DNA from 3 places in the Aquabacterium sp. A3 genome. Region 1 is predicted to be linked to each of the others. Evidence: predicted binding sites of a transcription regulator. Region 1 holds the regulator's gene; each other region holds the start of a gene.
What was found. The regulator FNR, encoded in region 1, switches genes on or off when oxygen is low (the NO sensors DNR and NnrR bind a similar motif). The targets are predictions, from matches to a motif close to TTGATNNNNATCAA.

Region 1 (3,274 bases):
GGTGTTGATGGACTCGAACCCCAAAGTGCGCGCCTGCTCCATCAGCGCCTGGACCGACGCGAAGGGCTGAACACGGTGCACCGCCTTCTGAACGTCCGGGTCAAAGTCTTGCACCCCCAGGCTGAGGCGATTGAAGCCCATCTCGGCCAGCGCGGCCAGGCGTGGCCCGTCCACGGTGCGTGGGTCCACCTCGATGGCGTATTCGCCACCCGGCACAAAACGGAACGCCTCCTTGAGCACCTGCATCAGGTCGTTCAGTTCGTCATTGGACAAGAACGTGGGGCTGCCGCCGCCAAAATGCAGCTGTGACACCGCTTGCCGAGGCCCCAACTGCTGCCTCACCAACTCGATTTCCTGCTTCAAGGCAGCCAGGTAAGGCTGCGCCCGCTCATGGTGTCGGGTGATGATCTTGTTGCACGCACAGTAGTAGCAAACCGATTCGCAAAACGGGATGTGCACATACACCGACAGCGGATTGGCCGGTCCGGCGATGGCGCCGCCACCGCTGCCGCGCTGATGCAAGGCCTGAGCGTACTGTGCAGCGCCATAGGCCTCCACAAACCGGTCTGCGGTGGGGTAAGAGGTGTAACGCGGCCCGCTGACGTCCAGGCGGGTCAGCATGTCGGAAGTGACATGCACCACGGCCTGAGCAGGCGCGTGGTTCTGTGCAGTGTGGTTCATGCAGGCACTTTGCCAGCGCGAAGCTACCCAGGGTTGATCTGGCTCAAGGTCCGTCGCCAGTCAACGGCAACAATTCAGCAAACCATTGAGGTCGCTCATGTTTCAACCCAGCCCATCCATTTCCATCACCCCCACCGCACCTGGTGATGACAGCCCCTGCGGACTGCCGGGTCGTGTTTCGCAAAACGCTGGTTGTGCGTCACAATCAAAGCCCATGAGACTTGATTCCTTCAAGGTCGCGTGCTCCAGCTGCAACCTTCGTGAGTTGTGCCTGCCTGTGGGCCTGACCCAAAACCAGTTGAACCACCTGGATGACTTGGTGGCGTCGCGCAAGATGGTCAAGCGCGGTGAAGCACTGTTCCACACGGGCGACCCATTCCGCTCTTTGTATGCGGTGCGCACCGGTTTCTTCAAAACCCGGATCTCGGCTGAAGACGGCCGGGATCAGGTGACGGGGTTTCAGATGGCAGGCGAGTTGCTGGGCCTGGACGGCATCAGCACCGACCGGCACGCCTGCGATGCGGTGGCATTGGAAGACTCGCAGGTTTGCGTGATTCCGTTTTCTCAGCTGGAAGAGCTGTCGCGCGAGGTCTCGGACCTGCAGCACCAATTCCACAAGATCATGAGCCGCGAGATTGTTCGTGATCATGGCGTGATGCTGCTGCTGGGCAGCATGCGGGCTGAAGAACGCCTGGCCGCCTTTTTGCTGAACCTCACGCAGCGCCTGCATGCACGGGGCTTCTCGGCATCTGCGCTGGTGCTGCGCATGACACGCGAAGAAATCGGCAGCTACCTGGGTCTGAAGCTGGAAACCGTGAGCCGCACGTTCTCGAAATTCCAGGAAGAGGGCTTCCTGGAGGTCAAGCAGCGCGACATCCGCATCATCAATGAAGACGGATTGAAGGCACTGGTCAACAACGCACGTTGCTGATCCAACAGCGGCGCGCGTGATGCGCGCCGTGCATGCTTGGCAGGATGATGTTGGGCTGTGGCCTTAACCGTGCGCGTGGCGAGTCAGGGCGGCCTCGCGCCGCATGCGCTTGCTGCGGCGCTGTGCGCCGATCGCCGCAGGCGCTTTGCGCATCCACCACGACAAACCGGCTGAACCAGCCGTCACGACCCAGAACACCAGGAAGCTGAGGCTGTAAATGGTGTTGACCTCGGGCTGCCAGCCACCCAGGCTGACGTGGCTGGGATCCACCACCGAGAACACCAGCATTTCAAGCACGCCTGCAGCCAAGAACGACGGCCACAGGATTTGCGCAAGCACGACCGGACGATGTGTCATCTGGCACTCCTCCACCACGATGTGGTGCATGAGCCATGTTGTCCCAGCGAGCGCCCCGTGCCACGAGGACAAACCCCAGGGCCTCAGGCCCGCAGGCTTACCCCCTTGATCGGGCTCAATTCGCGTCCAGCACAGCCCTGGTGGGGTCGGCGGCATGGTTGCGCGCTTTGTGCGCGGGCAACTCTTTGGCCGAGTGAACCTGGCCGGCAGAAGTGTCCAGCACGGGGTCGACGTTGCGCACGGCGATGACCACGGTGGTGAGGCCGGCCACCACCACCAGAGCGGGGCCGCCGATGACCAGCCAGACGATGGGCAGGCGCCACCAGGGCGGGTTGCTCACGGGCGCAGACTGGGCGTTGTTACCAGGTGCAGATTGGGCCATGGGATGGTTGCTCCGTCTCAACGAGGAATCATGAAGGTGGATTTTTCTCTGACGTCCAGCTGGGCGTCAACGCCGTGGCGCATGCGCTCGACCACGATGGTCATGCCCATGCTGCCGCTGCCCAGACGCGCCGCCGTATCGGGCGGGATGCGCACCGACACCGGCACCCAGCGCGCCTCGGCCGGGCCCAGCACGATATCTTGCCCGCCCTCGACCTCGGCCTGGGGCAATTGCTCGACGCCCACGCGGTAGCGCTGAACGGTTTCAGAGGCGTTCATCACCTGCACGCGGTACACGTTCTCGACATAGCCATCGTCCACGATGCGCGCCAGCGCCCCACGGTCCTTGACGATGTCAACGCGGAATGGGGGGCGGGTGTACAGGCTGTACATGAAGGCGCCCACCACCGCCACCAGGATCGCGGTGTACAGCAACACACGAGGCCGCGCCACCCGAGACCACATCTGGGACGAGTCCCACCCCTGGTCCATGGCATTTTGCGTGGTGTAGCGAATCAGGCCACGGGGCGTGCCCATCTTGTCCATCACACCATCGCAAACGTCAATGCATGCAGCACAGCCGATGCACTCATACTGCAGGCCATTGCGGATGTCGATGCCAGTGGGACACACCTGAACACACAGTGTGCAGTCGATGCAATCGCCCTTGGCCTGGCCACTGGCGGCCGCCTTGCGGGACTTGGCGCCACGCGGCTCGCCACGCTTGGGGTCGTAGCTGATGATGAGCGTGTCGCGGTCGAACATGGCGCTTTGGAAGCGCGCATACGGACACATGTACTTGCAGACCTGCTCACGCATGAAACCGGCATTGCCGTAGGTGGCAAAACCGTAAAACAGCACCCAGAAGGTCTCCCAGGGGCCCAGGCCCAGTGCCAGCACCGAGGCACCCAACTCACGAATCGG
Region 2 (3,274 bases), on a different contig from region 1:
ATGGACAAGATCCGCGAGATCGCGGTGCTGAAGCTGATCGGCACACGCAACCGCACCATCGCCGCCATGATCTTGCAGCAGGCGCTGGTGCTGGGGGTGATCGGCTTTGTCGTCGGCAAGATTGCCGCCACCTTTGCGGCCCCGATGTTCCCCAAGTACGTGCTGCTGGCGCCGGGTGATTCGATCCTCGGCTTCTTCATCGTGCTGGGCATCTGCATGGTGTCGAGCCTGGTGTCCATCCGCATGGCCCTGCGTGTTGACCCTGCTGAAGCGATTGGGGGCTGAGCATGTCGCGCAAGGGCATCCACATTGAAGGGTTGAGCAAGCGCTATGGCGAGGGCGACACCGCCCTGCTGGCCTTGAGAGAGGTCAACATGCATGTCGAGCCCGGTGAAGTGGTGGGTCTGATCGGCCCCTCAGGATCGGGCAAAAGCACCTTGCTCAAATGTCTGGGGGCTGTGATCAACCCTACCGCCGGGCGCATGCAATTGGGTGAAGACGTGATCTTTGACAACAGCTGGAAAGTGCCCGATCTGCGTGCCTTGCGCCGCGACAAAATCGGTTTTGTGTTCCAGGCGCCTTACCTGATCCCCTTTCTGGATGTGACCGACAACGTAGCCCTGCTACCCATGCTGGCCGGCATGCCCAATGACCAGGCACGGCAGCGCGCGCTGGACTTGCTGACCGCGCTGGATGTCCACCATCGAGCCAAGGCCATGCCATCACAGTTGTCAGGGGGCGAGCAGCAGCGCGTGGCCATCGCTCGAGGGCTGGTCAACCGCCCGCCGGTGATCCTGGCCGACGAGCCCACAGCTCCCTTGGATTCCGTGCGAGCGATGTCAGTGGTGCGCATCCTGAATGACATGGCGCAGCGTTTCGAGACCGCCGTCATCGTGGTCACGCACGACGAGAAAATCATCCCGACCTTCAAGCGGATTTATCACATCCGTGATGGAGTCACCCACGAAGAGGCAGGCGAAGGGCGCGCGCTGAGCTGAGGATGGCTTGATGCTCGATCGGGGCAGGAGTTTTTCCCGGACAGATGTGGATGTGGCGCACAGCCCATGCCGAACGAGCGACGCCCGTTCTTTGGGTTGTTCCTGCGGTCTCCAAGGCACTTGGCTGGGCACTGCGACCTTGGTGTCTCTTTGACCAAGGAGCGAAGCATGAAAATCGTTCGAATGATCGTTTTGACATCCTTCATCGGATTGCCAATGTGTGCCGCTGTGGCTCAGCGCGGCGGTGGCAAGGGACTCGGTGCAGGTCCAGGTATGGGCCCGGGTCCGATGGGCGCCAGCCCGGTCGCCAGTGCGCCCGGCATGGGTATGGGCACCGGCAGTGGTCACGGCGCTGCGCTGAGGTTCGGGCTACATCCCAGGCTGGGCGTTCATGACGGAACAGGAGCGTAACGAACACCGCGAGCGCATGCGTGCGATGAAGGCGTACGAAGAGTGCGAACGTCTCAGATCAGCCTGAGGCGGGGAGTCTATTCCGAGTCGTGGCGGACCACTCTCGTCCGCCAACACAAGCCACTGCCCACTTGACCCCCGTCAAAACCCTCTCAGCAGCATGCCGAAACACTGGCCTTGGTGTCTGGTACTTACGCCAGCCACTGAATGTGTGGAGACCGCATGCATACCAGCGACAGCCAGCCAGCCGCCAATGCCCACCGTGCCACGCCTGTGGCTGTCTTCAAACGAAACGGCGGCACGGCTGGCTTTAAGCCAGAGCGTATCGCGCGGGCCATGGCCGCGGCGGGTGATGCCACGAAGTCTTTTGATGTTGATGAAGCTTGGCGACTGACCGATACCGTCATCCAACGACTCAGCGAGCGCGTTCCTACTGTTGAGCAGATCCAAGACGTGGTCGAGCAGGTGCTGATCGATGCGGGTCACACCCAGGCCGCGCGCGCCTACATCGTCTATCGCGAGCAGCACCGCGCGCTGCGCGAAGACCGCCGCACTGCGGTCGATGTTGAGCGCTCGGTCAACGAATATCTGTACCGTCAGGACTGGCGTATCCACGCAAACGCCAACCAGGGCTATTCCCTGGGTGGGCTCATCCTCAATGTGTCGGGCAAGGTGATCGCCAACTACTGGCTCAGCCATGTCTACCCGCAGCAGGTCGGGCAGGCGCACCGCGATGCCGACTTCCATATCCATGACCTCGACATGCTCTCAGGCTACTGCGCGGGCTGGTCGCTGCGCACGCTGCTGCACGAGGGCCTCAACGGCGTGCCGGGCAAGGTGGAGGCAGGGCCACCCAAACACCTGTCGTCTGCCGTGGGGCAGATCGTCAACTTCTTGGGCACGCTGCAGAACGAGTGGGCGGGGGCGCAGGCCTTCAGCTCCTTCGACACCTACCTGGCACCCTATATCCGCAAGGATGGCTTGCCTTACGAGCAGGTGCGCCAGTGCCTGCAAGAGCTGATCTACAACCTCAATGTGCCTTCGCGCTGGGGCACGCAAACTCCCTTCACCAACCTCACCTTCGACTGGGTCTGCCCTGAGGATCTGCGCGAGCAGGTGCCCGTCATCGGTGGCGTCGAGATGCCCTTTGCCTATGGCGACCTGCAAGCCGAGATGGATATGATCAACCGCGCCTACATCGACGTGATGATGGCAGGCGACGCGCGTGGCCGGGCCTTTACTTTCCCGATCCCGACCTACAACATCACCAAGGACTTCGACTGGGAGCACCCCAACACCGAGGCCTTGTTTGAGATGACGGCCAAGTACGGCCTGCCGTACTTCCAGAACTTCGTGAACTCAGAGTTGCAGCCGCACATGATCCGCTCGATGTGCTGTCGGCTGCAACTGGATCTGCGCGAGCTGCTCAAGCGGGGCAACGGCCTCTTCGGCTCGGCCGAGCAAACGGGCTCGCTGGGCGTGGTCACGCTGAACTGCGCTCGGCTGGGTTATCTGCATGCCGGTGATGAGGTGGCCCTGCTGGCGCGCACCGATCACCTGATGAACCTGGCGTGCCAGAGTCTGGAGATCAAACGCAAGGTGATTCAGGGCCACATGGATGCAGGCTTGTTCCCTTACACCAAGCGGTACCTGGGGACCTTGCGCAACCATTTCTCGACCATCGGCGTGAACGGCATCAACGAGATGATCCGCAACTTCACGGGTGATCTGGAAGACATCACGACCCCCTGGGGGCATGATTTTGCGCTGCGCTACCTGGACCACATCCGTTCCCGGATCACCGAGATGCAGGAGCGTACAGGGCACCTCTACAACCTGGAGGCCACCCCGGCCGAGGGCACCAC
Region 3 (3,274 bases), on a different contig from region 1:
CCGGGATCGCCGCGCGATGATTACTCAAACAGGCAGCCTTCCCCAGGCGACCTGAAGCCCGTCACCGGAAGTTCATCAGCACATCTCTGAGGAAGTACCCATCATGATGATCAAGAAGCTGTCCACCGCCATCGCCCTGGTGGCCGTCGCCACCGCCGCCTCCGCGGCCAACCAGCCGTTCACCGCCACCAACGCCACCGTCGGCATCGACGCCAGCGCCATTTCGGCCACCGGCTACAGCCTGAGCGCCACGGGTGCCGCATCGCTCAGCGGTGGCACCTTGACGATCGCTGTCGAGTCGCTCGGTCTGGACACCAGCCCCGGCGCCCTGGACATCAACTTTGCCGAAACCGGCGGCCTGAAGCTGACCAAGGCGTTCAACCCCAGCATCACCCTGACCGACTTCACCTTCGACCTGTCGACCAACACCTTGTATGGTGACCTGAAGGCGGGCATCTTCCTGAACCTGAACGACCAGTCCCTGCTGACCGCCACGAACGTGAGCAGCAGCTTTGGTGGCGTGGATGGCACCAGCGTGACCTCCTCGGGCAGCGCCCGCACTCTGGGCCTGTCGGCCAGCGGCTTCGTGCTGTCGCAAGCCTTCCGTGATTACCTGACCGACGCCGAAGTCAATCCCGATGATTTTGGCTACATCGCCGACATGATCACCGCCGTGAACATCGGCACCGTGTCGATCACCCCCACGGTGCCCGCCGTGCCCGAGCCCTCCACCTACGCCCTGATGGGCCTGGGTCTGGTCGGCATGGCCCTGGTGTCGCGCCGCCGCCGTCAGGCCTGATCCCTGGCGTGCCCTCACGGGCACCTGGTTGGAAAGCCCGCCTTAGCCCGCCCTAGCCCGCCTTGTGCGGGCTTTTTGCTGGGTTCAAACCACGGCGCGGAGCCCGATCACCCGTCCAGCCCGGGCACATCGCGCAACGGCAGGCACGGCGCCCGGCTCCGTCGCACGCCACGGTCAGGCATCAGGCCGCCGGGGGTGGCGGGTGGGCGCCTCGATGCGGCCGAGGCGCGCAGGCATGGGCTGGGCCGAGCTTCGCGGGCGAAGATCGGCTTCGTGATCTGACTGGCCGGGGATGTTTGAGCGGAGCGCCAGCGCAGCGAGTTCCACGGCCCCAGCCCATGGCGAGCACCGCAGGGAAGCCCGGCGCCAGCAGGGCCCGCATCGTGAAGCCCGCCCGCCGCCCCCGGCGGCCTGATGCCTTCCACCCCACACCAACCATATGCCCAAAACCAAAAGCCTCCCGAAGGAGGCTCTTGGTGCGGCGATGCGCGGGTGTTCAGCCGATCAGATCAGCTGATCAGAAGCGCCAGCCGATGCCCAGGCCCACCAGCAGCGGGTCGACCTTGACCTTGCCCAAGTTTGTACCGCCGGCATCCAGATCGGTGCGGATTTGCACCTTCTTGACGTCCAGGTTCAGGTACATGCCCTTGCTGATTTCGTAGTCCACACCGGCTTGCAGCGCGAAGCCGAAGCTGTTCTTGTCGATCGACAGGCCGGCAGGCAGGTCCACACTGGAGAAGCGGGTGTAGTTCACACCGGCGCCCACATAGGGCTTGAAGCCGTTGACCTGGTCAAAGTGGTACTGCACGGTCAGCACGGGCGGCAGGTGCTTCAGGGTGCCGATCTTGCTGCCATCGGCCTTGACGTCCTGCTTTTGCGGGTAGGTCAGGATCAGCTCGGCGGCGATGTTGGGCGTGAAGAAGTAGGTGATGTCCACTTCGGGCAGCCACTTGCTGTTGATGCCCACGTCCAGTCCATCAATGGTGTCCTTGTTGGCCGGGTCGAGGTGAACGGCGCGCGCGCGCACCAGCCAGGCGCCATCAGACGACTGGGCCAGAGCAGGGGTCAGGGTGGAGGCGGCCAGGGCCAGTGCAGCAGCGATGCGAACAGCGGTGTGTGTCATGGTGGTGTCCTTCTTGTTGAACAGGATTCCTGCGGCCCCGACCGGAGCCGCGATGGAGTCATTTCAACAAGCGCGGGCACACACCAACTTGTGCTGCATCAAGTCGCCAGGGGCCGCCCACGTCGCCGGTACGGCCACCACCACGTGTCTTTGCGCCAGATCAGAGGCCGCCGCCGTGGGCGATGCCGCCACGCAACAGTCGGCCGTCAGCCCGGCGGCGGGCTCACCAGCCCAGGCGCTCGCAGATGGCCTTGACCGTGGTGGCCTGGTTCATCGTGTAGAAGTGCAGGCCCGGCACGCCGGCGCAGCGCAGCTGGTCGCACAGGTCCACCACCACGTCCAGCCCGAAGGCCTGGATGGAGGCCTTGTCGTCGCCAAAGCCTTCCAGGCGGGTGCGGATCCAGCGCGGGATCTCGGCGCCACAGGCGTCCGAAAAACGCAGTAACTGGCTGGCGTTGGTGATGGGCATGATGCCCGGCACCACGGGGATGGTGGCGCCGGCCTTCTCGGCTTCATCGACGAAGCGGAAGTAGGCGTCGGTGTTGTAGAAGTACTGGGTGATGGCCACGTCGGCACCCGCCTTCACCTTGGTGACGTAGGCCTGCAGATCGGCCTGCGGGTTGCGGGCCTGGGGGTGCATCTCGGGGTAGGCGCCCACCTCGATGTGGAAGTGGCCGCCGGTTTCTTCGCGGATGAAGGCCACCAGTTCGCTGGCGTACTTGAACTCGCCAAAGCCGCCATAGCCGCTGGGCAGGTCGCCCCGCAGGGCCACGATGCGCGTGATGCCATCGGCCTTGAACTGGGCCAGTTGCTCGCGCACGCTGGCCTTGCTGGCGCCGATGCACGAAAAGTGCGGCGCGGCATCGCAGCCTTCGGCCAGGATGGCGCGCACGGTCTGGATGGTGCCGTCCTGCGTGGAGCCGCCGGCGCCGTAGGTAACCGAGCAGTACTCGGGCTTGAGCGGGTAGAGCTGCTGGCGCACGGCCGAGAGCTTGTCCACGCCCTCGGGCGTCTTGGGCGGGAAGAACTCGAAGCTGATGGGCAGGCGCTGCTGCGTGGGGTCTACGGTGGTCATGAGTCAGATCACGCTTGCTCGGGCGCCAGCGGCGACTGCGCCCAGATGAAGAATTCCAGGTTGCCGTCGCCACCGGCAATCGGGCTGGCAAAGCCCTTGTGCACCTTCCAGCCCAGGTCGGTACAGGCGCGGCGCACCATGTCGCGGGCACGCGCGTGCTGGGCCGGGTCTTTGACGACGCCGCCCTTGCCCACGTGCTCTTTGCCCACCTCGAACTGCGGCTTGATCAACATGACCACCTGGCCACCGGGCTTCAGCCAGGGGCCCAGGCCGGGCA

Region 2: WNB94_RS03340 (ribonucleoside triphosphate reductase) is a predicted target of FNR. The motif match lies at 1,541-1,554, and genes of this name have one in related genera.
Region 3: WNB94_RS08590 (OmpW/AlkL family protein) is a predicted target of FNR. The motif match lies at 2,011-2,024, and genes of this name have one in related genera.

Annotation. Positions count from the first base shown of each region.
Region 1 is NZ_JBBPEV010000005.1:177,903-181,176, forward strand. It holds gene hemN (oxygen-independent coproporphyrinogen III oxidase) at 1-642, opposite strand, end outside; gene fnr (fumarate/nitrate reduction transcriptional regulator Fnr) at 896-1,612, shown strand; gene WNB94_RS15375 (hypothetical protein) at 1,676-1,969, opposite strand; gene WNB94_RS15380 (nitrogen fixation protein FixH) at 2,085-2,351, opposite strand; gene ccoG (cytochrome c oxidase accessory protein CcoG) at 2,369-3,274, opposite strand, start outside.
Region 2 is NZ_JBBPEV010000001.1:766,047-769,320, reverse strand. It holds gene WNB94_RS03350 (ABC transporter permease) at 1-285, shown strand, start outside; gene WNB94_RS03345 (ABC transporter ATP-binding protein) at 288-998, shown strand; gene WNB94_RS03340 (ribonucleoside triphosphate reductase) at 1,632-3,274, shown strand, end outside.
Region 3 is NZ_JBBPEV010000001.1:1,973,225-1,976,498, forward strand. It holds gene WNB94_RS08585 (PEP-CTERM sorting domain-containing protein) at 104-799, shown strand; gene WNB94_RS08590 (OmpW/AlkL family protein) at 1,317-1,922, opposite strand; gene metF (methylenetetrahydrofolate reductase [NAD(P)H]) at 2,146-2,997, opposite strand; gene WNB94_RS08600 (TlyA family RNA methyltransferase) at 3,006-3,274, opposite strand, start outside.